Regions from separate parts of the Burkholderia pulmonis genome, predicted to be linked through region 1. Evidence: riboswitches for the same ligand, from Rfam matches in the RefSeq annotation. Region 1 holds a riboswitch; each other region holds the start of a gene.
What was found. A riboswitch is a leader RNA that binds a small molecule or an ion and turns the genes downstream of it on or off. The one in region 1 is predicted to bind cobalamin.
Positions count from the first base shown of each region.

Region 2: linked by a shared signal. The riboswitch ahead of cobA (uroporphyrinogen-III C-methyltransferase) and the one ahead of AC5LXK_RS23485 (TonB-dependent receptor domain-containing protein) in region 1 are both predicted to bind cobalamin.
Region 3: linked by a shared signal. The riboswitch ahead of cobG (precorrin-3B synthase) and the one ahead of AC5LXK_RS23485 (TonB-dependent receptor domain-containing protein) in region 1 are both predicted to bind cobalamin.

Region 1 is NZ_OZ480187.1:1,495,873-1,505,671, forward strand. It holds gene AC5LXK_RS23460 (Lrp/AsnC family transcriptional regulator) at 1-279, opposite strand, end outside; gene AC5LXK_RS23465 (LysE family translocator) at 395-1,027, shown strand; gene AC5LXK_RS23470 (DUF6331 family protein) at 1,024-1,443, opposite strand; gene AC5LXK_RS23475 (alpha/beta hydrolase) at 1,451-2,446, opposite strand; gene AC5LXK_RS23480 (TetR/AcrR family transcriptional regulator) at 2,469-3,041, opposite strand; gene AC5LXK_RS23485 (TonB-dependent receptor domain-containing protein) at 3,171-5,099, opposite strand; cobalamin riboswitch at 5,431-5,623, opposite strand; gene AC5LXK_RS23490 (AraC family transcriptional regulator) at 5,713-6,771, opposite strand; gene AC5LXK_RS23495 (hypothetical protein) at 6,938-7,282, shown strand; gene AC5LXK_RS23500 (Dabb family protein) at 7,272-7,904, shown strand; gene AC5LXK_RS23505 (NADP-dependent oxidoreductase) at 7,951-8,943, shown strand; gene AC5LXK_RS23510 (SDR family NAD(P)-dependent oxidoreductase) at 8,974-9,799, shown strand, end outside.
Region 2 is NZ_OZ480186.1:1,860,643-1,870,441, forward strand. It holds gene AC5LXK_RS08620 (cobyrinic acid a,c-diamide synthase CobB) at 1-1,199, opposite strand, end outside; gene cobO (cob(I)yrinic acid a,c-diamide adenosyltransferase) at 1,202-1,804, opposite strand; gene AC5LXK_RS08630 (cobalamin biosynthesis protein) at 1,839-2,216, opposite strand; gene cobA (uroporphyrinogen-III C-methyltransferase) at 2,213-2,962, opposite strand; cobalamin riboswitch at 3,133-3,370, opposite strand; cobalamin riboswitch at 3,484-3,748, shown strand; gene cobW (cobalamin biosynthesis protein CobW) at 4,077-5,165, shown strand; gene cobN (cobaltochelatase subunit CobN) at 5,172-8,966, shown strand; gene AC5LXK_RS08650 (magnesium chelatase ATPase subunit I) at 8,963-9,799, shown strand, end outside.
Region 3 is NZ_OZ480186.1:1,883,952-1,893,750, forward strand. It holds gene AC5LXK_RS08720 (MFS transporter) at 1-97, shown strand, start outside; gene cobJ (precorrin-3B C(17)-methyltransferase) at 103-1,812, opposite strand; gene AC5LXK_RS08730 (precorrin-2 C(20)-methyltransferase) at 1,809-2,543, opposite strand; gene AC5LXK_RS08735 (precorrin-8X methylmutase) at 2,540-3,166, opposite strand; gene cobG (precorrin-3B synthase) at 3,159-4,511, opposite strand; cobalamin riboswitch at 4,619-4,809, opposite strand; gene AC5LXK_RS08745 (hypothetical protein) at 4,953-5,252, shown strand; gene cbiE (precorrin-6y C5,15-methyltransferase (decarboxylating) subunit CbiE) at 5,376-6,638, shown strand; gene AC5LXK_RS08755 (cobalt-precorrin-5B (C(1))-methyltransferase) at 6,638-7,726, shown strand; gene AC5LXK_RS08760 (cobalt-precorrin-6A reductase) at 7,723-8,454, shown strand; gene cobM (precorrin-4 C(11)-methyltransferase) at 8,498-9,226, shown strand; gene AC5LXK_RS08770 (MFS transporter) at 9,257-9,799, opposite strand, start outside.

The sequences.
Region 1 (9,799 bases):
ATGGCATTCGACGACTTCGGGGATCGTCTCCAGCAGCTTGAGGAACTTCGCTTTCGCAGGTTGCGGCACCGTGATGCCGATCAGCGCGCTCACCGGATAGCCGGCCGCGGCCGGATTGATCCGCGCCGTATAGCCTTCGACGACGCCGGCCGCTTCGAGGCGCTTCACGCGCTCCGTCACCGCCGGCACCGACAGGTGAACCTGGCGCGCGAGCTCCGTATAGCTGACGCGGCCGTTGGCCTGCAGCAGCGACACTACCTTCCAGTCCAGATCGTCCATCGCGGCGGGAGTTTTTAAGGTGGAGTCACCATTTTTCCTTAAAAACCGCATTCAGCGGTGACGGGACTTTCCCTACGATGCCTGTTCAACCCGTGGATGTCTCGAGGAGCAGGCGATGCTGTTCATCAAGTCCGTCGTGATGGGGCTGTCGATCGCGGTGCCGGTCGGCCCGATCGGCATGCTGTGCATTCAGCGCAGCCTGAGCCGCGGCTTTCGGGCGGGGTTCGCGACGGGCATCGGCGCCGCGTGCGCCGATGCGATCTACGGGCTGCTCGGTGCGCTCGGCATCGCGGGTATCGTCACCGCATTCCCGATGCTGACCGTCGGCCTCAAAATCGGCGGCGGCGCGTTCCTGGTGTGGCTCGCGTGGACCATTGCACGTCAGGCGCCGGCCGCGTCGGCGGTGCAACGCGACTTGCCGCGCACGACCGTGCTGCGCGATTTCCTGACGACGTTCGGGCTCACGCTGTCGAACCCGATGACGATCGTGTCGTTCGTCGGGATCTTCGCGGCGCTCGGCCCGCTGTCGGGTGCGCGGGACGGGGCGATGTGGCCGGCCGTGGCGTGGATGGTCGCCGGCGTGTTCATCGGTTCGGCTACGTGGTGGCTGTGTCTGAGCAGCGCGACCGCCGCGCTGCGCACGAAACTGTCGCTCGCGTTCATGCACGGGCTGTCGCGCGTGTCGGCGGCTGTCGTCGCGATATTCGGCGCGATCCAGCTGGTCGCGGGCGTGCGCGGGCTGATCTAGCCGCGTGGTGCGGCGCGTGTCGACCGGATCGTGTCGACCGTCGTCCGGAGATGGATGAGCAGCTCGACCATCACCGTTTTTCGAAAGTACTGGTTCAGTCGCGTGCTGACGACGATATCGGACGGCAATGCCTCGATCGCACGCCGGACCGACAGCAGATCGTCGGTGAGCCGTGTCAGCGCATCGGGATGCCGTGTGTCGAGCGCCACGGCGATTTCGTCCGGCCAGAGGCCGAACGCGTCGATGCCGCAGCATCCGGCGACGCAGCGGGTCTCCAGCACGTCGATCAACGGCATGACGGCTGCCAGATGCGGGTCGACATCGGCCGCACGCGCCAGGTCGCCGGTTAACGTGCCACATGCGATCCAGCGATCCTGACCGATGCCGATATCGTTCTCGTGCGCGTTTCCGTTCATCGCCGGCTCAGTTCAATGCCGGCAGATGCGCATGCACGAAGCGCGCGATTTCCTGGCTCAGCTCGATATCCTCCGGGGCCCCCATGAACCCGCCATGCGGCATTCCTTCGAACACGTGCAGCTCGGTCGGCACCTGCGCGCGCCGCAACGCGCGATGCAGGCGGACGGCGTTCGACAGGAACAGGTCGCGCGTGCCGCTCTGGATGAACGTCGGCGGGAAGCCGGCGGTGAAATCGCCGAACAGCGGCGACAGGTAAGGATGCGCGAGATCGGCGCCGTTCGCGTACAGCAGGTTGTTCTGCATCAGCGGCGCGGGCAGCACGACATCGACGAGCCGGTTGGTCTCGAAACTGTCGCCGGATTCCGTCAGGTCGGCTTCCGGCGACAGCAGCACGAGCGCGGCCGGCAGCGGCAGGCCTTCGTCGCGGGCGCGCAGCACCATCGCGGCGGCGAGGTTGCCGCCGGCCGAGCGGCCGCCGATGACGACGTTTTCCGGCGCGTGACGCGCCAGCACGTACGCATAGGCGGCGATGCAATCGTCGAGCGCGGCCGGATACGGGTGTTCGGGCGGCATCCGGTAGTCGATGCCGTAGCAGCGGACGCCGAGCCGGTCGGCCTGCATCTGCGCGCCGGCGCGGCATGCGGCGCCGCCGCCGACGACCAGCGCGCCGCCGTGCAGGTCGATGTACGCGGATTCGCCGGAAACCGCTGCTTCGGGCGTGGCGACATGCACGTCGGCATGGCCCACGCGGATCGTCTCGACGCGCGAGCGCAGATGGCCGGCGAGCTGCTCGACCGCGGCCGCGTAATGCGCATCGGCAGCGGCCTTCACGCGCATCCACGCGTCGACGTCGTCGGGGGCCGGCATCACGTGCAATGCGTTCAGCGGCACGCCGTCGGCGCCGGTCAGGCGCTGCAGCGCGGCTCGCGCCTCGTCGCTGATCGAGGTCGGGAAGGGCACGACACGGCTCGGCAGGGCGACGCCGTCGGGTTGGTCTTTCATCGCTTGAATTCCGTTCGGCGCGTCATGCAGGCGACGGCCAGTGGCGCAGCATCACGTCGAGCGCATCGAGGCTGCGCGCCCACGACGCGTCGGAATCCGGCGCGCTGTGCGAGAAGCCGCCGGCGCCTTCGAGCGTCACGTAGCCCATGAAGAAGCCGCCGAGCAGGCGGATCGCGTGTGCCTGTTCGGCGTCGGGCAGGTCGTAGCCGCGCAGCACGGCGGCGGTCATCCTGACGAGCTGCCCGCCCGCGCTCCCGGCGGCGCGCTCGGCGCTCACCGGATGGCGCGCGGCCGCAAAGCGGCCGGGGTGCACGCGCGCATAGTCGCGATACACGTTCGCGAGCGCGGCGAGCGCGTCCTTGCCGGTGCGGCCGGCCAGCGCGTCGGCGGCGCGATCGGCCAGCTCCTGCAGCGCGAACAGCGCGATCCGGCTTTTGAGATCGTCGAAATTCGGGATATGGGAGTACAGGCTGGCCAGCCTGACGCCGAAGTGCCGCGCGAGCGCGGCGCCGGTGAGCTGCTCGAAGCCGGTTTCATCGGCGAGCTGCGCGCCGGCTTCGACAAGCCTGTCCACGGTAATGCCGGCACGTGCCATGACGGATGCTATGCGGGTTAGTCAAAAAACTAATTCTATTAGTTTTTGCCGCGATGTCAATTTCCCGCACGTGCCGGCCAGGTCGGCCGGTGTCGGCGCCCGCGACGCAGGCGCCGGTGTTCCGGATCGTCAGAACGTGTAGCTGACCTTGCCGAACGCGGTGCGACCGAGCGTGTTGTAGCCGTACGCGGTCATGTACTGGCGATCGAACAGGTTCGACAGCGTGGCCGATACCGTCAGGTGCGAATTGATCCGGTATGACGCGCGCAGGTTCACGGTCAGGTACGACGGCAGGTACGTCGTGTTGGCCGGATCGTCGAACGTCGTGCCGCCGTAGTTCAGCGACGCGCCCGTGCTCAGCGCGTGCAGGTGCAGCTCGTCCCACGTGTGGTCGACGTTCAGGCTGACCGTCTGGCGCGGCCGGCGGTTGAGCCAGCTGTCGTTGGTCTCGTCCTGCGGATCGAGGAGGCCGATCGCGACGCTGACCGGCGTGTACTGGCCGATCGTCCCCTTGTACGACAGGTCGACGCCGCGAATATGCGCACGGCCGATGTTCATCGGCGAGAACGTTGCCGGGTTGTACGCGATCAGGTTGGAGACGCGCGTGTCGTAGATCGCGGCCGTGAACGTGCCGTACGACGTGTTCGCATCGAGCGCGGCCTCGACCGTGTTGCTGCGTTCCGGGCTGAGGTTCGGGTTGCCGTAGCCGGGGTAGTACAGGTCGTTGAAGGTCGGCAACCGGAACGCATTGCCGTACGACACGCGCGCCGTGTAGACCGGCGTGATCGCCCACGACAGCGCCGCGTTGCCGGTATTCACCGACTGTCCGGCGATGATTTCGTGACGGCCCGCGAGGAACATCGTCACGCTGCCGAGCGTGGCCGACTGATGCAGCGAGAACGCGGAATCGTTGCGCGTCGGCACGCCGCTCGGAATGTCGACCGGCAGGAAGGCCTGTTCGCGCGTGAAGTCGTACGCGAGCTTCGTTTCGCCGGACAGCGGCAGGCCGAACAGGTGGAACCCGTGTTCCTGGTGCGTCAGCGACGTCGACGTCGTGATGCGCTGCGAGTTGATCTGGTCGGTCGGGATGGTCGGATTGCTCGCATACAGGAACGCCCGATCGTTCGCATAACCGAACGACTGGTCGAACTGCGTATCCGGCGTGATGTCGAGATGGAACGCGATGCCGGTCGTCAACTGGTGATCGAGTTGACGATCCGCGCCGCCGAGGTTGTCGTAGGACAGGTCGGAGCGGTGATACAGCGCGAACGTCGAGACCGACCAGTTGTCGCGTGCGTAGCCGAGGCGCGCATCGAGATCCTGCGCGTGATACGGATTGCGGCCGTCTTCATGGCCGTACGCGTACGGTCGCGTCGCATCGATGCCGGCCGTGTTGTACGAGTGCAGGCCGAGCGAGTAGGTGAGGCCGCCGAGCGCCGCTAGCGGGCCGGTCGACGGCACGGTGCCCGACGTGCGCAGTTGCGTGTCGAACGTCTTGTTCGAGCCGCCGCCGAACGACACGGTGGTCTGGTTCGGCTGGCTGGAGGCGCGGCGCGTGAAGAGCTGCACGACGCCGCCCATCGCATTCGCGCCGAACGATGCGGCGGCTGGCCCGGAGATCACTTCGACGCGTTCGAACGCCTCGGTCGGCAGGTCGGCCCACGGCGCGATGCCGGTGGTCGACGAGCCGATCCGGATGCCGTCGATGAACACGGCGACCTGGCTGGCCGACGAGCCGCGAATGCTGACCGACGCGGACGTGCCGGGGCCGCCGTTCTGCGAGATGGTCACGCCGGGCAGCGTCGCGAGCGCCTGCGTGATGCTCGGGTCGCTCGGCGACAGCCGGTCGAGGTCGGTTCGGGTGAGGACCTGGGTCGTCGCATAGCGACCGTCGAACGATTCGGGCAGCCGACGCGTGTCGGTCACGGTGATCGTCGGCAGGTCGGCGCCGTCGGTTGCCTGCGACGGCGGTGCAGGCGCGGCGTCGCCGGCGGCGTGGGCGAGGGGCGCGAAAAGTGCGGTCGCGGCGGACGTGGCAAGGAGGTGTCGAATCTTCATGAGGCTGTCGTTGTTATCGGTCTGCGCGTGCGGCAATCGTGAGCAGGCAGTGCCGGTATCGTCATCGGTGGTCTATCGTGCGGCCGGGCCCGGCGGGCAGTCGCCGCGGGCGTCGCTGCGGCGCATGCCGGCAGACGCGATCGGTTCGGCGTGGCATGGGCGCGCGGGCGGGCCGTGCATGCCGGCGGCGTGCCGGCGCAACTCTTCCGGTGCGGAAGCGGATTCGGTAACGATGAACATCGGGCGGATCCTGAGGTCGGGCCGTCCATGCAACGGGCGACCGCCAACGGCGGTGCCGGGCGCATCGGGACACCCCGCCCGGTGCGGCTGCTTGGACCTCGGGTCGATGGCAGGTCTCCTGGCTCGCGGGTCGCCATCCGTGCGGGCCTTCCCGGTTTCCCAGTGGCATGCAGTGGCACGGATTCGCCGCTCACAGTTGCGGGGGCAGCCGCAGATTCGAGGCGTTGCCTCTCCTGCGTTCCCTTTTGATCCCGTCTCCGGGAACCATCAGCGCGCAAGGGTAATGGCGTGCGCTCGGGCGCGTCAATCGCCCGGTTGCGCGAGGATGCGAAAAAACGTCATTGGCGGGCAATCGCTTTCGAAATTCTGTCTTTTATGCGCCCGGGCCGCATTTCACGTCTGACGAAACCGGCTGGCCGGATGTCGCGCCAGTGCGCCGGAACCGGCTCGGCGCGATGCCCGTCCAGCGCACGAACGCGCGCCGGAATGCCTCTTCGCCGCCGAAGCCGAGATACGCGGCCACGCGTGTAATCGGCCAGTCCGTCTCGTGCAGGCAGTGTCGCGCCGAGTCGGCCAGGCACTGCTCGCGCAGCACGTGATAGCCGCTGCCTTCCGCCGCCAGCCGCCGCCGCAGCGTCGCCTCGCTGACGCCGAGCCACGCGGCCAGCTCCGCGAGTGCCGGCAGCGCCTGTTCGCGCGCAAGCGCCGCATCGAGAAAGCCGCGCACCTGCTGCGCCCAGGACACGACGGCCGGCGCCGCATCGATCAGACGAAACGGGAAATCGACGAGGAATGCGTCGAGTTCGCCCGGCTGGCGGATCACGCGGCAATCGAGCAGCGCCGCATCGAACGCGAAGCCGTAGGTCGAGCGGCCGACGTCGACCGGTGCGTTGAACAACCCGAGCAGCGGCATCGCGTCGTCACGGCGTGGATGGCCGAGCCACACGTCGGTCGGCCGCAGCGGCTGCCCGATCAGCCAGCCGAACAGCTGCAGATAGCAGAACAGCCCGGTCAGGTCGACGAGGCACGCAGCCGGGCTGCGCGTGCGGCGCAGCGAATCCATCCGGAACGTCGCGCGTCCTTCGCGCACCGCGAGCGACAGCCCGCCGGCGCGCGGCGTCAGCATCTCGCAGAAGTCGCGCGCGCAGCGGATCGCGTCGGCGAGCGTCGCGCAGCTCAGCAGGCAGCGGCACATCAGGTCGACTTCCTGCTTGCGCATCGGCGGATGGCCGTTGCCGCGCGCGACCTGCGCCTCGAGCCGCTCGATCGCGTCGCGGTACAGCGCGACGAAGCCGCCCGGCGCCGTCTCCGCTTGCGGTGGTTGTGCCGCGCGCTCGGCCGGCGGCGCGCCGCTGCGCGTGAGTTCGCTCAGCAGGCGTGCGCCGAGACCCGGCAGCACGCGTCCGCTCGCCGGCAATACACGCTGTTTCATGAGTCTCCCGATCTGATCGCTGCGACAGGGGCCGGTGAGCGGGCCGGTAGGGGTTCGTGAGCCGCGTCCACGCAAGAATGCTATCCACGCCGGCCGCCTTCGGCCTCGCCGGAACGGCGTAGGCCGGCCACCCATCCCGACCCGAACGACCACGGACGACACGCGAATGATCCAGATCGTAGACGAAATCACGCTCGCGCCCGAGCGCATTCCCGACGTGCTCGCGCTGCTGCGCGACCGCTACCTGCCGGGCCATGCGGCGCGCGGATTGACGGCGGCCGGCCGCCGGGTGTCGCCGCCCGTCGCGGTGCCGGGGCAGCCCAGCACGCTGTGGCTGACGTGGCAGGTCGACGATGCGCATGCCTATTACCGGATGCGCGCGTTGACCGACGGCGACGTGGTTGCGTTCTGGATGGCGGTCGACGGGCTCTGCGACGCGCGCCGCCGCCATGTGATGGCGGACGCCGATGCGCCGCTGCCCGCACTGACGGAGGTCGACCATGCGGCATGACACGGCCCAGGTATTCGCGTCGGCGGATCGCGACGCAGAGGCGGTCGAGCACGCATTGCGCGAGGCGGCGCAGGCGCTGCCGGGCGCGAAACGCGTGACGCTCGCGCGCAATCTGGAAGGCTGCTGGGGCGCGGGCGACTACACGCTCGACGTGCTGCGCGATGAACGGTCGCGCGATTCCCCAGTCGATTTCGCCGGTTTGGCGCATCTGCCGGGCATCGCCCGCATCGACGGTGCCGCATGCCGTGCGATCGGCGGCGGCCTGCGCGAGCCCGCGTTGCGCGACGGCATCTGGCGCACGCTGATGTTGCGCGTCCGTCCGCAGGCAAGCGCGGCACAGGTCGCCTCGCTCGAGCACGAACTGCTGCGCATGCCCGCGTTCATGCCGGGCATCCGCAACTGGCGCCTGAACCGGATCGACACGCCCGGCGCATGGACGCACGTGTGGCAACAGGAATTCGCGCAGGTCGGCGATCTGCTCGGCGAATACCTGCTGCATCCGTATCACTGGGGCTGGGTCGATCGCCGGTTCGACGCCGAGAGCCCCGACTGGACGGTCGACGCGATCTCGCATGCGTTCTGTCCGCTCGCCTCGAGCCTGCTGGCCGATACGGCGGCGTGACGCGCCGCACGCAACACCCCACCGACAACATCCTGGAGACACGAAGATGCGAGCGCTTCTGATCGACCGCGTCGGTCATTCCGACGCCTTGCGGCTGGCCGACGTGCCGGCCCCGCAGCCGGGCCCCGGCGACGTGCTGATCCGCGTCGCGTACGCGGGCGTCAATCCCGCCGACTGGAAATGCCGCGAAGGCTACCTCGGCGCGTTCATGCAGTACACGTTTCCGTTCGTGATCGGCTTCGACGCCGCAGGTGTCGTCGAAGCGGTCGGCGACGGGGTCGACGGGTTCGAACCGGGCATGCGCGTGTTCGCGCAGACCGACGTCGGCGCGGGGCGCTGGGGCGCGTATGCCGAATACGTCGCGGTACGCCACGACTCGATCGTGCGGCTTCCCGACGCGGTGGGCTTCGCGGAAGCGGCTGCAACGCCGACGCCCGCGCTGGCCGCGTGGGCCGGCCTGTTCGACGACGGCGGGCTGCGTGCCGGGCAAACCGTGCTGGTGCACGGCGGCGCGGGCGCGGTCGGCACGTTCGCGATCCAGCTGGCGGCGCAGGCCGGCGCGCGCGTCGCGGCGACCTGTTCGGCGCGCAACCGCGACGCGGTCGAAGCGCTGGGCGCGGAGATCGCCATCGACTATCGCGCCGGGAACATCGCCGCGGCCGCAAGCGCATGGGTGCCCGGCGGCGTCGACCTCGTGCTCGACGCGGTCGGCGGCGACTCGCTGCCCGGTGCGCTCGACCTGCTCGCGCCGGGCGGCACGCTCGTGAACATCATGACGCTCGCGGCCGGCGATGCCGAACGGCTGGCCGCGACCGGCGCCGAGGCCGCGCGTCGCGGGCTGCGGGTCGCGCTGACCTACAGCCGGATGCCGAGCGGCAACACGCTCGCGTCGATCGCCGAACGGCTCGGCCGGCGCGCGCTGCGCGTGCCGCGCTTCGACAGTTTCCCGCTCGTACAGGCGGCCCGCGCACTCGATCTCGTTCAAACGGGCGAGGCGAAAACCAAGCTCGTGCTGCATGTTGCGGATATCGCGGGCTGAACGACACGCATCGAAATGACTGGAGACATCATGACCGACACCCGAACCCGGATCCTGGCCGGCAAGTGCGCGCTGGTGACGGGCGCGAGCCGAGGCATCGGCCGCGCGATCGCGCAACGCCTTGCATCCGAAGGCGCGACCGTCGTCGTGACGGCGCGCAGCCTTACGCAATCGGCGACCACCGCCGGCACGCTTGCCGAAACGGTCGCGCTGATCGAGCAGGCCGGCGGCCGCGCGATCGCACTGGCGGCCGACCTGTCGAACGCGGCCGAGCGCGACGCGCTCGTCGGACGCGCGGCGCAGGCCGCGGGCGGCCTCGACATCCTCGTGAACAACGCGGGCGTGGCCGACTACGCGTGCGTCGACGCGATGCCGATGACGATGTTCGACACGACGATCGAACACTATCTGCGCATCCCGTTCGCGCTCGCGCAGGCCGCGATCCCGCTGATGCGCGCACGCGGCGCCGGCTGGATCGTCAACGTCGGCTCGGTGACGGCGCTGCCGCCGCTGCGGCCGTTCGACGATTTCTCGCGCGCGGGCGGCGCGACCGTCTATGCGGCGGTGAAGGCCGCGCTGTCGCGCTTCACGCAGGGGCTCGCCGCGGAGCTCGAAGCCGACGGCATCGCGGTGAATCTCGTCGCGCCGAGCACCGCGATTCGCACGCCGGGCGCGGCGCGCTACATCCCCGAAGGCTATCCGACGGAGGACGTCGCCTATCTCGCCGAAACCGCGCTCGCGCTGTGCAGCCTGCCGGCGCGCGAGCGCACCGGCCTCGTCACGCACAGCCTGCATTTTCCGCTCGCGCAGCAGCTCGCGGTGCGCTCGCTCGACGGCAGCACATCGTTGCCGCCGC
Region 2 (9,799 bases), on a different replicon from region 1:
CCGCTGCCGGGCGTGCCGTCCGGGCGCGCGGCGCTAGCAACCGGCGCCAGTGGCGTCGCCAGCCGCGAATAGTGGAACGTATGCCCGCGCATCGGCCCGGTGCGCGTCTCGAGCTGCTGCATGCCGAGCGCCGCGAACCGGCGCTGCATCGTCGCATGACCCGGCAGCAGGCCCAGCATCGGCGTCGTCACGCCGTCCACGTCGGTCAGCGATTCGCACAGATACACCATCCCCCCGCATTCGGCGACGATCGGCCGGCCGGCGGCCGCGTGTGCACGAATCGTTCGCGCGGCCTCGACATTCGCCGCGAGCGTCGCCGCATGTAGTTCCGGATAACCGCCCGGCAAAAACAGCGCATCGCAATCGTCCGGCACGGGCTCGTCGGCGAGCGGCGAGAAGAACCGCAGCGCCGCACCGAGTGCCTCAAGCAGTGCGAGATTCGCCGGATAGATGAACGAGAACGCCGCATCGCGTGCCACCGCGATCCGCTTGCCGGTGAGCGCGCGCGGCAACGGCGCCGCCGCGTCCGGTTCGGCGAACGCGACGGCCGGCGGCAAGGCGGCCAGCGCCGTCTGCGCGAGTACGTCGGCCGCACGATCGAGCCGCGCGTCGAGATCGCCGATGTCGGCCGGCTGATGCAGGCCGAGATGCCGCTCCGGCAATGCGATGCCCGAGTCGGCCGGCACGTGCCCGAGCCAGCGCAGGTCGTCGGGCAGCGCCTGTTGCAGCAATTCCGCGTGCCGCGCCGAGCCGACGCGGTTCGCCAGCACGCCGTGAAACGGCAGACCCGGCCGGAATCGCGCGAGCCCGAACGCGATCGCCGCGAACGTCTGCGCCATCGCCTTCGCGGAAATCACCGCGACGACCGGCACACCGAATGCGGCCGCGAGATCGGCGCTACTCGGCGTGCCGTCGAACAGCCCCATCACGCCTTCGATCAGGATCAGGTCCGCATCGCGTGCGGCTTCGGCGAGCAGCGCACGGCAGCCGGCCTCGCCGACCATCCCGAGGTCAAGCGCATGCACGGGTGCGCCGCTCGCGCGCTCGAGCAGCATCGGATCGAGAAAATCGGGCCCGGTCTTGAACACGCGCACGCGCCGGCCGAGCCGGCGATGCAGCCGCGCGAGGCCGGCCGTCACCGACGTCTTGCCCTGACCGGACGCGGGCGCGCTGACGAACAGCGCGGGGCAGGCCGGCATGCTCAGAACTCCACGCCGCGCTGCGCCTTCACGCCTTGCTCCTTGTACGGATGCTTGACGAGCCGCATTTCGGTGACGAGGTCGGCCGCATCGATCAGTGCGTCGGGCGCGTGCCGCCCGGTCACGACGACGTGCACCGAATCCGGCCGCGCGGTGAGCGTCGCGAGCACTTCGTCGAGCGGCAGGTATTCGTACTTCAGCACGGTATTCAGCTCGTCGAGGATCACCATCCGGTAATCGCCGCTTTCGATCATCCGGCGCGCCTCGTCCCAGCCCTTGCGCGCGGTCGCGATGTCGGCGTCGCGGTTCTGCGTATTCCACGTATAGCCGTCGCCCATCGTCACGAAATCGCATTCCGCAACCGCGCCGAGGAAGTCGCGCTCGGACGTGTGCAACGCGCCCTTGATGAACTGCACGACGCCGAGCCGCATGCCGTGGCCGAGCACGCGCACGGCCATGCCGAACGCAGCCGTGCTCTTGCCCTTGCCGTTGCCGGTATTGACGATCAGCAGGCCCTTTTCCTGGGTGGCGGCGGCCTGCTTCTTCTCGTGGCCGGCGCGGCGGCGTTCGGTCATCCGTTGATGGGATTCGGCATCGGTCTTCATCGGAAATCGTCCTGTCGAAAGCGAAACAAAGGGTTCAGAGCGGGCCGGCGAGCGCGACCGTCACGCCGTCCCGGATGGATTTGGGGCCCAGCAGCCGGCCGTGCGGCGCAGCGAGCTGCGCACAGGGCTCGGCCACGCCCGCGACGCCGAAGCGGGAAAGCGCCGCGTCCGACGGGCCGCTCGCGGCCAGATCCGGGCGGCTCGCGAGCTGTGCCGCGTCGAACGCAACGAGCGGCCAGCCGCGTCGCGCGCACAGCGTGCGCAGTGCCCGGGCGGATGCCTTGTCGGCGAGCGTGGCGACGAGCGCCGGTTCGGCAGCCGGGTAGCACTGCAGCGCCGCGCGGATCGCGGCATCGAGTTGCGCAGCCGTGACGCCTGCGCGGAAGCCGACACCGAGCGCGACGCGCATCATGCGCGGCCGCCGAGCGCGGCACGCACGGCCGGATCGTCGGCGAGCGCCGCGACGCGGCCGATCACGACGATCGCCGGCGAACCGATGCCGGTCGCACCGACGCGTTCGACGACGGTATCGAGCGTCGCAAGCACGTGCCGCTGTTCGGGACGCGTCGCATTCTCGATCGCCGCGCACGGCGTATCGCCCGGCAGGCCGCCATCACGCAGTGCGGCGACGATCGTATCGAGCCGGCGGATGCCCATGTAGATCACGATCGTCATGCGCGTCGCCGCGAGTGCGCGCCAGTCGGGCTCGTCGACACCGGCGCCGTGGCCCGTGACGAAGATCACGCCCTGCGCGTCGCCGCGCTGCGTGACCGGGATGCCGAGCGCGGCCGGCGCGGCGATGCCCGCGGTGATGCCGTTTACGATCTCGACCGGAAAACCTGCTGCGCCGAGTGCGGCCAGTTCCTCGCCGCCGCGGCCGAACACGAACGGATCGCCGCCCTTGAGCCGTGCGACGCTGCGGCCCGCACGCAAGTGCGCGAACATCGCGGCGACGATCGCCTCCTGCGGCGTCGACGCGTGGCCGCCGCGCTTGCCGACGTGCTCGATCTGCGCGTCGGCGCGCGCATGGTGCAGCACGTCGGGGTTCACGAGATCGTCGACGAGCAGCACGTCCGCCGCGCCGATCGCACGCACGGCCCTGAGCGTCAGCAGGTCGGCGTCGCCGGGGCCGGCGCCGATGAGCCACGCGCGGCTCATTGCGCGCGGCACGGTTCGCACCGCGTCGAAACAGTGGAAAGGGGAAGGCGGGCGGCACAGCGGCGGCCGGCGGGCAGGCAGTACATGACGGATCGGGCGAAGCCCGCGCGAACGCGGGCGGAATGCGCACCCCATCCGTCCCCCGCGGATCGGGCGTTCGGCGAGCGTCGGGCTCGCCCCTTGCGTCGGCCGGTATCCGGGCTGGCCGCTTGCCAGGCCGCAGCCTTCCCGCCCGGCTGACGGGCAGTGGCATCGCGGGCGACCTGGGCGCAGGCGCGGGGAAGCGCGTTGCGCGGGCGGCGTACCGTTGCGGGGACAGCACAGGCCGGGCGGTCGTCCGCCTCCTGTTTCCCGTTTAACTGCATGCACGGAATGCGCATGCGAGCACCGAACGCGGCACATACGATAGCACAGCGGTTTGCCCGTGCGAACCGCCGCGCACGGCCTCCGGCGTGGCCCGGCAGCGGTGCAGAATGCGGCCCGACGGCCCGTTCCGCCTTGACGCTCCCCGCACCGCCGCCTACACTCGCACGCGTTTTGGTGCTCGCGCGCGCCGCTCCGGCGCGCGCAGTTAAACGGGAAACAGGGAGCCTGCCTGCGCCGCAGTCGAGCCAACCTGTGCTGCCCCCGCAACGGTAAGCGAACGCATCGCGCACAGTGCGATGCAGCGCCGCTTCGCCGCATGCCGCACGCATGCGGACGACCGCCACTGGATGCCGCGCGCATCCGGGAAGGCGAAGCGGCGTGTTCGTCAGCCCGGATACCGGCCTAAACGTTGGGGTTCAGCGCCGCGGGGAGGCGGCGCATCGTCCACGGCCGCAGCAGGCCCGACGCCCGGTGTTCGACGCTTCCTCCGCCGATCTGCCCCCGCGCGCATGCGCCGGGCCGGCCCGGCGAACGGCAGGCGGTGCGGGCAGGGCCGGCGGCAGCCGTGTTGGCATTCATGATGTCGACCGTTCGCAAGGAAGCACCATGTCCGATCCGTTGTTCCGCCCGTCGTGCGGCTGTCCGTCCGGATTGCGTGGCGATCTTCCTGCGCGTCACCCGATGCATTGCCACGCCGCCACCGACGCGACGATCCCGTCCTGATTCCCTCTTCGACACCGGACCTACCATGACCCTACGCAAGCTTCCCGTCACGATCGTCACGGGCTTTCTCGGCAGCGGCAAGACGACGCTGATGCGCCACATCCTGCAGCACGCCGAAGGCCGCCGCATCGCGGTGATCGTCAACGAATTCGGCGAACTCGGCATCGATGGCGAAATCCTCAAGGGCTGCGGCATCGGCTGCGAGGACGCCGACGGCGCGCAGGGCGAAGCATCGGGCCAGTTGTACGAACTCGCGAACGGCTGCCTGTGCTGCACCGTGCAGGAGGAGTTCTATCCGGTGATGGAAGCGCTCGTCGAGCGCCGCGCGGACATCGACCACGTGCTGATCGAGACGTCGGGCCTCGCGCTGCCGAAGCCGCTCGTGCAGGCGTTCAACTGGCCGACGATCCGCAACAGCTTCACGGTCGACGCGGTCGTGACCGTCGTCGACGGGCCGGCCGCCGCGAGCGGCCAGTTCGCGGAAAACCCGCAGGCCGTCGACGCGCAGCGCCGCGCCGATCCGAACCTCGACCACGAATCGCCGCTGCACGAGCTGTTCGCCGATCAGTTGTCGTCCGCCGATCTGGTGATCGTGAACAAGGCCGATCTCGTCGGCGACGCGGAGTTTGCGCAGATCGAAACCGCGATCCGCGACGAGATCCCGCCGCAGGTGAAGATCGTGCGCGCGACGCGCGGCGAGCTCGACCTCGCGATGCTGCTCGGCCTCGAATCGGCATCGGAAGACACGATCCACCTGCGTCACGACCATCACGGCTCGGCCGATGACGGCGATCACGACCACCATCACGACGATTTCGACTCGGTGGTCGTGTCGGGCGATGCCAGCACGCGCGAAGCGACGATCGCCGCGCTGCAGCGCGTCGTCGAGACGCACACGATCTATCGCGCGAAAGGCTTCGCCGCGCTGCCCGGCGCGCCGATGCGGCTCGTGATCCAGGGTGTCGGCCGCCGCTTCGACAGCTATTTCGACCGGCGCTGGCAGGACGGCGAAACGCGTGCGAGCCGCTTCGTGCTGATCGGCGAGGATCTCGACGCGGCCGCGCTGCAACGCGCGTTCGACGCCGCGTGCGCGGCCGAGCCGCAACAGGCGTAACGCGCGATGCATCTGCTGCGCACCACGCCGGGCGGCTTCGTCGACGATACGCAGGGCGTCGTCCGGATCGACCAGCAGCCGGCCGACATCGTGATCCTGAGTTCGGCCGACACGACGCTGTCGCTGCTCGCGAGCGTCGTGCCGCATCTGCCGGCCGGATTCCCGAGCGTGCGGCTCGCGAACGTCACGTTCCTGCGCCAGCCGGCGTCGGTCGATTTCTACGTCGACGACGTGCTGCGCCACGCGAAGACGGTCGTGATCGATCACCTCGGCGGCGAAGCCTACTGGCCGTACGGGATCGAGCAGGCCGTGTCGCTCGCGTCGAAACGCGGGCAGCAGCTCGCGATGTTCTCGGGCGACCTGCAGGAAGACCCGAACCTCGTCGCGAAGAGCACGGTCACGCCGGACCTGTGCCGGCTGTGGTGGCGCTACCTGCGCGAAGGCGGCGTGCACAACGCCGACGCGCTGCTGCGCAGCATCGCATGGAATACGCTCGGGTTCGGCGACGAACCCGAGTTGCCGCGCCCGCTGCCGGCCGCCGCGCTGTATCACCCGGCGCGCGACCGCGCGAGCGTCGACGACTGGCGGCCGCGCTGGACGCCCGGCGCGCCCGTCGTCGCGATCCTGTTCTATCGCGCGCACTGGCAGGCCGCGAACACGGCCGTGTTCGACGCGCTGGCCGACGCGCTGGTCGAGCAGGGGCTGAATCCGCTGCCGATCGCGGTGACGTCGCTGAAGGACGCGGTGAGCCGCGAGGTCATCACGCAGCTCTGCGATACCCATGGCGTGGCACTCGTGCTGAACACGACCGCATTCGCGGCCGGCTCGATCGACAGCCCCGAACACGACGTGCTCGCCGGCGATGCGCCGGTGCTGCAGGTGATCCTGTCCGGCGGCAATCGCGACGCGTGGGTGGCCGACAATCAGGGCCTGCATGCACGCGACATCGCGATGCACATCGCGCTGCCGGAAGTCGACGGCCGCATCGTCACGCGTGCGGTGAGCTTCAAGGGGCTCGCGTATCGCTGCCCGCATACAGAGGTCGACGTCGTGCGCTACCAGCCGGACGCCGAGCGGATCGCGTTCGTCGCGGCCCTCGCACGCGGCTGGTGCCGGCTGCGCACGCTCGACAACGCCGACAAGCGCGTCGCGCTGATTCTCGCGAACTATCCGCAAAGCGAAGGGCGGATCGGCAACGGCGTGGGGCTCGACACGCCGGCATCCGCGCTGCGCGTGCTCGCGGCGCTGCGCGATGCGGGCTACGCGCTGGCCGACCTGCCGCCCGACGGCGATGCGCTGATCGCGCGGCTCATCGAAGGCGTGACCAACGACGCGGCCGTGCACGCGTTGCGCCCCGCGTTCCAGAGCTTCCCGCTGGCCGACTACGTCGCGCGTTTCGCGCGATTGCCGGCAGCCGTGCGCGACGCATTGAACGAACGCTGGGGCCCGCCCGAAGCCGATCCGACGCTGCGGCAAGGGCGCTTCACGATCGCCGGCTGGCGCGCGGGCAACGTGTTCGTCGGCATCCAGCCGTCGCGCTCGCGCGGCGAAAACGACTACGCGAGCTACCACGATGCGGATCTCGTGCCGCCGCATGCGTATCTCGCGTTCTATTTCTGGCTGCGCGATGCGTACCGCATCGACGCGGTCATCCATCTCGGCAAGCACGGCAATCTCGAATGGCTGCCGGGCAAGAGCGTCGCGCTGTCCGACGCATGCTGGCCAGACCTGACGCTCGGCCCGCTGCCGCACCTGTATCCGTTCATCGTCAACGATCCGGGCGAAGGCAGCCAGGCGAAGCGTCGCGCGCAGGCCGTGATCGTCGATCACCTGATGCCGCCGCTCACGCGCGCGGAAAACTACGGCCCGCTGCAGGATCTCGAACGGCAGGTCGACGAATACTACGAAGCGCTGATGGTCGATGCGCGGCGCGCGAAGCTGCTGCGCAAGACGATCCTCGCGACGATCGCCGAGCATCGCCTGCATGACGAACTGAGCGTGTCGCCGCCGCGCGATAGCGGCGATGAGGACGCGCTGCTCACGCGCGTCGACGCGTGGCTGTGCGAACTGAAGGAAGCGCAGATCCGAGACGGGCTGCACGTGTTCGGCCTGTCGCCGGCCGATCGCCAGCGCCGCGATACGCTGCTCGCGCTCGCACGCTTTCCGGTCGGCGACGGCAAGGGCGCGCGGGCCGGGCTGATCGGCGCGCTGGCGCGCGATCTCGCGCTCGGCGACGACTTCGATCCGCTCGCGGCCGACTGGGCCGCGCCGTGGACCGGCCCGCGACCGGCGATCCTGCAGGCGCTCGACGCATCGCCCTGGCGCCATGCGGGCGATACGCGCGAGCGGCTCGAACGGCTCGCGCAGCAATGGCTGGACGGGCTGTGCAACAACGGAGTCGACGTGACGCCGCCCGGCGAATGGTCGAATACGCTCGCGGTAATCGAACGTGTCCGCGAAACGCTGCTGCCCGCGCTCGACGCGTGTGGCGGCGAGGAAATGCGCCAGCTGCTGCGCGGGCTCGACGGCCGTTTCGTGCCGCCGGGGCCGAGCGGCTCGCCGTCGCGCGGCCGTCCCGACGTCCTGCCGACCGGCCGCAATTTCTACTCGGTCGACACGCGCGCGGTGCCGACCCAGGCCGCGTGGTCGCTCGGCCTGAAATCCGCGCAGCAACTGATCGAGCGTCATCTGCAGGATCACGGCGACTATCCGCGCGCGATCGGCCTGTCGGTATGGGGCACGGCGACGATGCGCACCGGCGGCGACGACATCGCGCAGGCGTTTGCGCTGCTCGGCGTGCGGCCGAAATGGGCGCACGGCAGCCACCGCGTGACCGACTTCGAGATCCTGCCGATCGAGATCTTCGACCGGCCGCGCATCGACGTGACGCTGCGTGTGTCGGGCTTCTTCCGCGACGCGTTCCCGAACCTGATGCACCTGTTCGACGCAGCCGTGCAGGCCGTCGCCGCGCTCGACGAGCCCGAGGAACTGAACCCGGTCCGCGCGCGCATCGAGCACGAACGCGCGAAATGGATCGCGCAGGGCATGGCGCCCGACGAAGCGCGGCGCCGCGCCGGCTGGCGCGTGTTCGGCGCGCGGCCGGGCAGCTACGGCGCGGGCCTGCAGGACCTGATCGACCAGCGCCGCTGGCAGACCGACGCCGATCTTGCCGACGCGTACCGCCAGTGGGGCGGCCATGCGTATGCGCAGAACAGTGCGGGCGACGCGGCAGCCGATGTATTCGGCGAGCGGCTGGCGACAATCGACGTCGTCGTGCAGAACCAGGACAGCCGCGAGCACGACATCCTCGATTCGAACGACTACTACCAGTTCCAGGGCGGGATGACGACGGCCGTGCGGCACCTGTCCGGACAGCAGCCGAGCATCTACCACGGCGACCATGCGAACCCGGTCGCGCCGAAGATGCGCACGCTGCGCGAGGAAATCGCGCGCGTGATCCGCTCGCGCGTCGTCAACCCGAAATGGCTCGACGGCGTGAAGCGCCACGGCTACAAGGGCGCGGCCGAGATGGCGGCCACCGTCGACTACCTGTACGGCTATGACGCGACCGCGCGCGTGCTGTCCGACCACCAGTACGCGCTCGTCGTCGACGCGTACCTGTTCGACGACGCCACCCGCGCGTTCCTCGAACGGCACAACCCGAAGGCGCTGCACGGTATCTGCGAACGCTTCGTCGAGGCGATGCAGCGCGGCCTGTGGCAGCAGCCGGGCGACTATCGCGAGCGGATCGAGGCGGTCTGGCTCGCGAGCGAACAACTCCAGGAAGGGGGACGGCGATGACCGATCCGACGATGCACCGCGCACGCGCGGTTTTTCCGTTCGCGGCGCTCGTCGCACAGGACGCGCTGCAGCAGGCGCTGTTGCTCGCCGCAATCGACCCGTCGCTCGGCGGCGTGCTCGTCAGCGGGCCGCGCGGCACGGCGAAATCGACCGCCGCGCGCGGTCTCGCGGAGCTGCTGCCCGAAGGGCAGTTCGTCACGCTGCCTTTGTCGGCGAGCGACGAACAGGTGACGGGTACGCTCGATCTCGCACATGCGCTCGCCGAAAACGGCGTGCGCTTCCGGCCGGGCCTGCTTGCCCGCGCGCATCTCGGTGTGCTGTACGTCGACGAAGTGAACCTGCTCGCCGACGGGCTCGTCGATACGCTGCTCGACGTCGCCGCGAGCGGCGTGAACATCGTCGAGCGCGATGGCGTGTCGCACGCACACGACGCACGTTTCGTGCTGATCGGCACGATGAATCCCGAGGAGGGCGAGCTGCGCCCGCAGTTGCTCGACCGCTTCGGGCTGATGGTTGAACTCGAGAACTGTTTCGACGCCGCGCAACGCGAGCGGATCGTGAAGGCGCGCCTCGCGTTCGATCTCGATCCGGACGCATTCCGCGCACGTCATGCGTCTGCCCGGCGTGAACTCGGCGACCGGATTCATGCGGCGCGTGCGCGGCTGGGGATGCTGGATTTCGATGATGCGGTTCATGCGCGCGTCAGCACGCTGTGCATCGACGCGGCCGTCGACGGGCTGCGGGCCGATCTCGTGATGCTGCGTGCCGCGCGGGCGCTGGCCGCGCTGGAACAGGCCGGGGCGGTGACGGTATCGCATGTCGAACGGGTGGCC
Region 3 (9,799 bases), on a different replicon from region 1:
GTCCATCGTCGGCATGCTCGTGTACCGGTTCTGGCGAACCGGCAGCGCGGCCGGCGTCACGCATGCGGGCGCGCACGACGGCACGCTCACGCGGTAACCGCTTCAGCGATACCAGCGCGGCGTATAGACCCACTCGCGTGCGGTGCCGATCGAGAAGCGGCGCGTGGTCGACGAGCCGACGATCACCATCGTGCGCATGTCGACCTGGTCGCTGCGCAGCGCACCGAGCGTCGTCGTCGCGAGCGCCGCGCCCGGCCGGCCGATGTCGCGGCCGAGCACGACCACCGTATCGGCCGCGCGGTGCGTACGGACGATATCGAGCGCCCGGTCGAGCTGCCACGGCCGCGCGCGCGAGATCGGGTTGTAGAACGCCATCACGAAATCGGCCTGTGCCGCGTGCCGCAGACGCGTTTCGATCACGTCCCACGGCTTCAGGTTGTCCGACAGCGAGATCGCGCAGAAGTCGTGGCCGAGCGGTGCGCCGGCCTGCGCGGCCGTGGCGAGCGACGCAGAAATGCCGGGCTCCACGCGCAGGTCGACCGCGGCCCATTGCGGGTCGCGCGCTTCGTCGAGCGCCTCGAGCACGGCCGCGGCCATCGCGAACACGCCCGGGTCGCCCGACGACACGACCGCGACGCGCCGGCCCTCGGCCGCGAGTTCGAACGCATGGCGCGCGCGCTGCATTTCCTCGCGATTGTCGGTGCCGTGCACGCGCTGGTCGTCGCGGAACGGGCCGGCCATCGTCACGTAGGTCGTGTAGCCGAGGATGTCGGTCGCGTCCGCGAGTGCGGTACGCGCAGCCGGCGTGAGCCACGCGGCGGCGCCCGGGCCGAGGCCGAGCACCGTCAGGCGGCCGCGTGCGCGGCCGAGCGTGGCGGGATCGACCGGATGCGACGCCACCGCGCACGCAAGGCCGTTCGATGCGTCATGCAGCGTGTGTGTGACGCGCAACGCGCGGCCGAGCAGCGCGGGTGCATCGGCGGGTGCATCGTGGCCAACATCGACGAAACGCAGCGGCACGTCGAGCGAATATGCGGCTTCTTCCAGCGCGGCTTCGCCGATCGACGATGCTGGCGCGACGATGGCCGCGAGCGCCAGCCGAGCCAGGCCGTGCGCGGCGAGCGTCGCTTCGATGCGCGCGGCAAGTGCTTGGCCTGCATGCACGGCATCCGCGGCGACACCGATCACCACGCTGCGCGGATGGATCACCAGTTCGTCGCGCGTGCCGCTCCACGCATCGGGCGTCACGCGGATCGCATGCGCGGCCGCGTCGTCACGCGGCAGCGCGACATCGTCGAGCCACGACGCGGCGCCGTCCACGCGTGTCGATGCTCCCGCGAGCAGGTCGGACACGAAGCGCTTGCCCTGCGCGAGATCGGCCAGCGCATAGCCTTCGGGCGGATTGAGCACGCATGCGCCGAAGCGCAGTTCGCCGCTCGTCGTGATCGCCGGCGCGACGCCGACGCACTCGGCGATTTCGCGCGCGAACACGTTGACGCCCGTCAGCCCGCCGAGCAGCGGCACGACGGCCGAGCCGTCTTCCGCGACCGCGAGCACCGGCGGCTCGACGCCCTTGTCGGCAAGCGTCGGCGCGAGGCAGCGGATCACGATGCCGGCCGCGCACAGTGCGACGATCGGCAGGCCGCGCGCATAGAGTTCGCGCAGGTGCGCGCCGAGTTCGTCGAACGGCACGTCGGCATCGACGCGCGAGGCCAGGCCGTGCACGCTCGCGCCCGGATAGCGCGCCTGAATGCGTCGCGCCGTGGCCAGCGCGCCCGCACCGAGAATCACGATCGCGGGCGGGGTCGTCATCCTTGCCATTTTTCCCCCGGCACGACGAGCAGCGAGAAATACGGCGACGCCATCGGATCGACCTCGTCGAGCGGCACGATGCGCTGGTTCGCCATCGTCGCGCGCTCGACGTACAGCGCACGCTTCGCGAGCCCGAGTTCGTCGAGCACGCGCCGCACCTTGTCGAAATTGCGGCCGAGCTTCATCACGACGGCCGCGTCGGCCCGTGCGAGCCGCTCGCGCAGCTCGTGCTCGGGCAATACGCCCGACAGCACCGACAGGCTCTGGTTGCGATAGACGAGCGGCTGGCCGAGAACGGCCGTGCCGCCGAGCATGGCGCACACGCCCGGGATGACCTCGGTGTCGTAGCGCGGCGCAAGGCGGTCGTGCAGGTACATGTACGAGCCGTAGAAGAACGGGTCGCCTTCGCAGATCACCGCGACGTCGCGGCCGGCATCGAGGTGCGCGGCAACGATCTCGGCGGCCGTGTCGTAGAAATCGGCGATCACGGTCTCGTAGCAAAGCGGCGGCGGCAATGCCTCGGTCGTGACCGGATAGACGAGCGGCAACTGCGTCTGCGTGTCGAGCAGATGCGCTTCGACGATGCCGTACGCGTTGCCTTTCTTGCCCTTCGCGACGAAATACGCGACGACAGGCGCCGCCTGCAGCACGCGCAGCGCCTTGATCGTCATCAGTTCCGGATCGCCGGGACCGACGCCGACCCCGAACAACCGTCCGCGCGCGGTCGTCATTCGACCTCCGTCGCCAGCGCGTTGACCGCGGCGGCAGCCATCGCGCTGCCGCCGCGCCGGCCGAGCAGCGCGACGTACGGCACGCCGCGGCTGTCGGCGTCGAGCATCGCCTTCGATTCGGCCGCGCCGATGAAGCCGACCGGGAAACCGAGGATCAGGGCGGGACGCGGCGCGCCGGCGTCGATCATGTCGAGCAGGTGGAACAGCGCGGTCGGCGCATTGCCGATCACGACGACGCTGCCCGCGAGATGCGGACGCCACAGTTCGAGCGCGGCGGCCGAACGCGTGTTGCCGAGGTGTCGTGCGAGATCGGGCACTTCGGGCTCGCCGAGCGTGCAGATCACGCGGTTGGCCGCAGGCAGCCGCGCGCGCGTGATGCCTTCGGCGACCATCCGCGCATCGCACAGGATCGGTGCGCCGGCCGCGAGTGCCGTGCGGCCCGCCGTGCCGGCGCCGGCCGAGAAGCGCAGGTCGTACACGACGTCGATCATCCCGCACGCATGGATCACGCGCACCGCGAGTTTCTCGAGGTCGGGCGGAACCTGCGACAGGTCGGCCTCGGCGCGGATCGTCGCGAACGACTGGCGGTAGATTTCCTGCCCGTCGCGAATGTAGTCAAGCATCGGTGGTGTCCTGGCTGTGCCGTGCACCCGTCAAACGGGCCGCGGCCTGGTCAATCGTCAGATGGCGCGCGAGCGGGGCGCCGAGGCCCGCGGCCGCGTCGCGCCGGTAAAGGTCGTAATGCGCGGGCGCCACCGCGACGAGCGTGTGCGTCGCGGGGTGTGGCAGCGCGCAATGGCGTTCGCACCCGGTCAGGTGCACATCGACCGGCTGGCCGATGCGCTTGGCGAGCATAAGCGCGTCGTGCTTCGTATCGGCGCGCGCTTTCGCGCAGCCGGTGCTGCCGGCGCACGCGACGAGCATCGCGAGCGGGTCCGACGACGTGCAGACGAGGCCGAGTGACGCGAGTGCGTCGAGCGTCGCCGGTACGCGCGCATGCAGCACGCCGTGGAGAAACACGCCTTGCCACGGCGTCATCGACAGCGTGCCGTCGCCGTCGGTGTCGGCCAGCGCGGCAAGCCGTTCCAGTTGCATAGCGTCGAGCCGCCCGAGCACGAATTGCGCGCCGACGCTGCAGCGCGCCGCATCGAGCGACGCCCGCGCGCCGAAACGCAGTGCCGGGTCGGTGCGCACGCGTCGCCAGCCGGCGAGCGCGGGATCGGCCGTGAGAGGAAAGGGCAGGTAGTGCTGCGCGCGGTCGAGCAACGTGCGCTCGTCGCACGTCGCCAGCAACGCGCGCATCCGCGTGACATCGGCCGGCGCGAGATCGAGGAACGCGAGCAGCAATGCGCGGACCAGCGCGACACACGCTTCGGGCGACACGTCGACGGAAGCCGGCCGATCGCCGTGCGAGACCGGCGGGCAACCGGCCAGCCCGGCCGCGATGCGTACGACGCCGTCGTCGCGACGCCGCGCGGCCAGCCAGATGTCGTGCGGATGATCGAGCGCCGCGAGCGCTTCACCGCCGTCGAGCTGGATCGAGAATTTCGGCGACAGCTCGCCGCGGCGCGGCTCGCGCGCCAGCATGTCGAGCAGCGGCGCGGCCAGCGCGCGGCTGTCGACGAGGGCGGCGGGATCGTGCCCGGCGAGCGGGCTGAGCATGAGATTGCGGACGTCGTCGCTCGCGGCAAGCGCGGCCACGTCGGTGGTGGCGTCGACATGCGGGCCGAGCCCCGCGTCGAGCAACGCCTGCGTCAGCGCGTCGGTCGCGCCGTCGCGAATGCCGCGCAGCTGGAGATTCGCGCGATTGGTCGCGTCGATCGCGCCGGAGCCGCACGCATGCGCGGCCGCGGCGATCGCGCGTGCCTGCCGCGCGTCGAGCCTGCCGCCCGGCAGCTTGATCCGGCACAGCCCGCCGTCGGCAGCCGCGACCACGCGCACGAGCCCCGGGCAGGCCGACGGGCGCACGACGGGCGAGGCAGGAATCGAATCGGGGGCGGAACTCAACGGGATACCGGGACAGTGTCGCGCAGCGGCCAACGCATCGGTACACCCCGCCCGACGCCGACTGGCACGCACGCACTTTCAGGCCGGCAGGTCTCCTGGCTGACAGGTCGGCACCGGCTCCCGGCCTTCCCGGTGAAACCAGTGGCATGAGGGGGAGCTCGGCTCGCTGTCTACAGTTGCGGGGGCAGCCACAGCGGCGCGCGGCGCGCCCTGTGTTCCCTCTTCGGCCCCGAAGGGCACCGGCGAACGAACGGCCGTAGGATACCCGATTTCGGCCCCGGGCCGGCATCGGCGATTTGCGCTGCAACCGTGTCGCAGCATGGCTGTGGCGGCCTGCGCACGGCCGCGCGAATGGTACGATTGGCGGCTCGGCATTCGATCGGCGACAGGCCGGCAACCTCGATGATGAAACTCGGCAGGACGGAGCTGTTCGGCATGGGGATTGCACTGGCCTTGCTGGCCATCCCCGCATGGATGCTGCTGTCCAGCGTGCTGATTCCGTTTGCGTCGTCTGCGGAGTGGCCCAAGAATGTCGGGCTTGCCGGCCTCGGCGTGCCGATCGTGGCAGGCGGAACCTGGCTGTTCAGGCGGGGCGGCATGCGGCCGCTCGTGTGGCTGCTGCTCGGCTGGCTGCTGGTCGCATCGATTGCCGGCATGTATCTGACCTTGCTGAACGCTCTCGGCGGCATGCCGCGCGGCTGACATCGCTGCGGCCGTCCGCGTCCGGACAGGCAGTGTCGACGGCATTCAACGTATCAGCGCGCGGCGGCACGACGCCCGCGCATCGCAACACATGGCAGGGAATCGAACGATGGGGAAGGGTGCATGACGGCGTGGCTGACGGTAGTGGGTATCGGCGACGACGGTTACGCGGGGCTCGGACGCAGCGCGCGGCGCGCGCTGCTCGACGCGACGCTCGTGGTCGGCGCGAAACGGCATCTCGACATGCTGCCCGCACGGCTGCGTGCCGCGCGCGACGCATGGCCGTCGCCGTTCGACCTCGCGGGCGTGCTCGCGCGCCGCGGCTCGCCCGTGTGCGTGCTCGCCAGCGGCGACCCGATGCTGTTCGGCGTCGGCGCGACGCTCGCGCGCCAGTTGTCCCCCGACGAATGGCGCGTGCTGCCCGCACCGTCGTCGCTGTCGCTTGCGGCCGCGCGCCTCGGCTGGGCGCTGCAGGATGTCGGCGCGGTGTCGCTCGTCGGGCGTCCGCTCGCGACGCTCGCACGCCACCTGTTGCCGGGCCGGCGCCTGTTCGTGCTGAGCGCCGACGGCCGCACGCCGGCCGCCGTCGCGGCCGAACTCGCTGCCCGCGGCTTCGGGCCGACGCGCATCAGCGTGTTCGAACATCTGGGCGGCCCGCTCGAGCGGCGCATCGACGGCCTCGCACAGGACTGGCACGTCGACGAAACCGCCGCGCTCAATCTCGTCGCGCTCGACTGCCGGGCCGGCCCCGACGCACCGCGCCGCGCGCTCACGCCCGGCCTGCCCGACGATGCGTACCGCCACGACGGGCAGCTCACGAAGCGCGACTTGCGCGCGATGACGCTCGGGCGCCTCGCGCCCGCACCCGGCGAGCTGCTGTGGGACGTCGGCGCCGGCAGCGGCTCGATCGGCATCGAATGGATGCGGGCGCATCCGTCCTGCCAGGCGATCGCGATCGAAGCGCATGCGGAACGGCAGCGCTTCATCGAACACAACCGCGATGCGCTCGGCGTACCGGGCCTGCAACTGGTGGCCGGCCGTGCGCCCGATGCGCTCGCAGGGCTCGCCGCACCGGACGCGATCTTCATCGGCGGCGGGGCGACGGCATCCGGTGTGCTCGACACGTGCTGGGCGTCGCTGAAGCCCGGCGGCCGGCTCGTCGCGAACGCGGTCACGCTGCAAGGCGAAATGGCGCTCGCCGCGTGGCGCGACAGGCATGGCGGCACACTCACGCGCGTATCGCTCGCGCATGCGGAGCCGCTCGGGCGCTTCGACACGTGGCGCCAGCCGCTGCCGGTCACGCTGTACGAGGTGCGCAAGCCCGACGCGGCCGGCCCGGCCGAAACGGCCGGCGAGTCGAACCCGGCGAACCCGACGGACGCGTGATGCGCGACGAAACCCCCGAACAGCCCGCGCCGCTACGCTTCGGCTATACGACCGGCAGCTGCGCGACCGCGACGTCGCTCGCGGCGGCACGGTTGCTGCTCGAGGGCCACGCGGACGATGCAGTCGAGATCGTGCTGCCGAAGGGGCAGCGCGTGATGATGCGGCTCGAGTTCTGCCGCATCACGGCCGACGGCGCGGAAGCCGGCACGCTCAAGGATGCCGGCGACGATCCGGACGTCACGCACGGCGCGCTGATCTTTGCGCGCGTCGCGCTCGCGGCGGCGCCAGGCGTGCGCTTTCATGCGGGGCCGGGCGTCGGCACGGTCACGCGCGCGGGGCTGACGCTGCCGGTCGGCGAACCGGCGATCAACCCGGTGCCGCGCCGGATGATGACCACGCACCTGGAAGCGCTCGCGGCCGAGCATGGCTACACGGGCGGCTTCGACGTGACGATCGGCGTCGAAGGCGGCGAAGCGCTCGCGCTGAAGACGATGAATCCGCGCCTCGGTATCGTCGGCGGGCTGTCGATCCTCGGCACGACCGGCATCGTGCGGCCGTTCTCGTGTTCGGCCTATATCGCGTCGATTCATCAGGGCATCGACGTCGCGCGCGCCAACGGCATCGTGCATATCGCCGCCTGCACGGGCAACGCAAGCGAGGACGCCATGCGCGCGCACTACCACCTGCCCGACATGGCGCTGATCGAAATGGGCGATTTCGCGGGCGCGGTGCTCAAGCACCTGCGGCGCGCGCCGGTCGCGCGGCTGTCGATGTGCGGCGGCTTCGGCAAGCTGAGCAAGCTCGCGGCCGGCCACCTCGACCTGCACAGCCGCCATTCGAGCATCGACCTGCCGCTGCTCGCGCAGTGGGCGGCCGAAGCCGGTGCGAGCGATGCGCTGCAGGCCGCGATGCGCGCCGCGAACACGAGCCAGGAAGCGCTGAAGCTCGCGCAGGCCGACGGCGTGCCGCTCGGCAATCTCGTCTGCGCGCATGCGCTGCGGGTGGCGCGTGACGTCGTGCCGCCGTCGGTCGCCGTCGAGATGTTCGCGATCGACCGGCAGGGCCGGATCGTCGGGGAGGCACGATGAGCGCGCGCATCCTGCTGCTCGGCGGCACCGGCGACGCGCTGAAGATCGCGCGCGCGCTCGGCCCGCATCACATCTATAGCCTGGCCGGGCTCGGCAAGACTCCCGACGACCTGCACTGCGACGTGCGCGTCGGCGGGTTCGGCGGTGCCGCCGGGCTGGCCGCCTATCTGCGCAGCGCCGGCATCGGCCTCGTGATCGACGCGACGCATCCGTATGCCGCGCAGATCAGCGCGAACGCGGCGGCCGCCACGCGCGAGGCGGGCGTGCCGCTATGGGCGCTGCGTCGCGCACCCTGGGCGCCGCAACCGGGCGACGACTGGCGGATGGTCGACGACTGGGCCGGCATCGAGGCCGCACTCGCGCCGTTCAGGCGGCCACTGTTCACGCTCGGCCGCGAACCGCTCGCGCATCTCGATGCGATCCCGTCGCACCAGTTCTGGCTCGTGCGCTGCCTCGACGCGCATCCCGGCAACGCGCGTGCGCAGATCGTCGCCGCACGCGGCCCGTTCACGCCCGACGGCGAACGCGCGCTGTTCGCGCTGGCGGGCATCGACGTCGTCGTCAGCAAGAACAGCGGCGGGGCGGCCACCGAGGCCAAGCTCGACGTCGCGCGCGAACGCAGGCTGCCGGTCGTGATGCTGCGCCGGCCGTCGCTGCCCGATGCCGACCGCGCATTCGACTCGGTCGCGGCCCTGCTCGACGCACTCGATCCGGCCGCGCACGCATGACCCGGCGCCACGGCTCATCCAACGAATTGACGGAGAATTTTCGATGACGGTGTATTTCATCGGCGCGGGCCCCGGCGACCCGGAGCTGATCACGGTGAAGGGCCAGCGCCTCGTGCGCACGTGCCCGGTGATCCTGTATGCGGGCTCGCTGGTGCCGGCCGCCGTGCTCGACGGCCATGGCGCGGAACAGGTCGTCAACACGGCCGAGCTCGACCTCGATGCGATCGTCGCGCTGCTCGCGGCAGCGCACGCGAAAGGGCAGGACGTCGCGCGCGTGCATTCGGGCGACCCGTCGCTGTACGGTGCGATCGGCGAGCAGATCCGCCGCTTGAAGGCACTCGGGATTCCGTATGAAATCGTGCCGGGCGTGACGGCCGCGGCTGCCTGCGCGGCGACGCTCGGCGTCGAGCTGACGCTGCCCGGCGTCGCACAGACGGTGATCCTCACGCGCTTCGCAGGCAAGACGACGATGCCGGAAGGCGAAGCGCTCGGCTCGCTCGCCGCGCACCGCGCGACGCTCGCGGTCCATCTCGGCGTGCGCCATCTCGCGCGCATCGTCGACGAAGTGCTGCCGCATTACGGTGCCGATTGCCCGGTCGCGGTGGTCTATCGCGCGAGCTGGCCCGACGAGGAGCGCGTGACCGGCACGCTCGCCGACATCGTCGACAAGGTGCAGGGCACGCAGATCGAGCGCACCGCGTTGATCCTGATCGGGCGCGTGCTCGATGCCGAAGGGTTCGCGGATTCGACGCTGTACGCGAGCGCGGGCTGATCCCGCCGGCGTCACCGGCACACGGGCCGGTCAGGCCCGAGCCGCTTGCCGCGCCCGCATCGGCGCAAACCCCGCCGCCAGCGCGAACAGCACGACACACAGGCACGCCATCGCGATCCATGCGGGTGTCAGGTCCGCGAGATGCTGGCGCACGAGCCCGGCCGCGAACGGGAACAGGCCGGCGATCAAATAGCCGATCCCCTGCACGAACCCCGTCAGCGATGCGGCATCGGCCGGCGTCGCCGCATGGTCGACCGTGACGATCAACGACAGCGGAAACAGCGCGCCGATCCCCGCGCCGAGCAGCAGCGCGGCCGGCAACGCAAGCGCTTCGGGCGCGGCCAGCATCACCAGCAACCCGACGAACAGCGACGCGATCGCCGCATGCAGCGCGGGCCGGCGATCGGGCAGGCGATCGATCGTCGCGGAGATCGTCAGCCCCGCGACGACCTCCGCGAGCGTCACGCCGCCGAGCAGGCTGCCGGCTGCCGTCGGCGACCAGCCGAGCCGCATGTAGTACGGCGGCAGCCAGGCGAGCACCAACGTGTATGCGCCCGTCGCGACCCCGAAGAA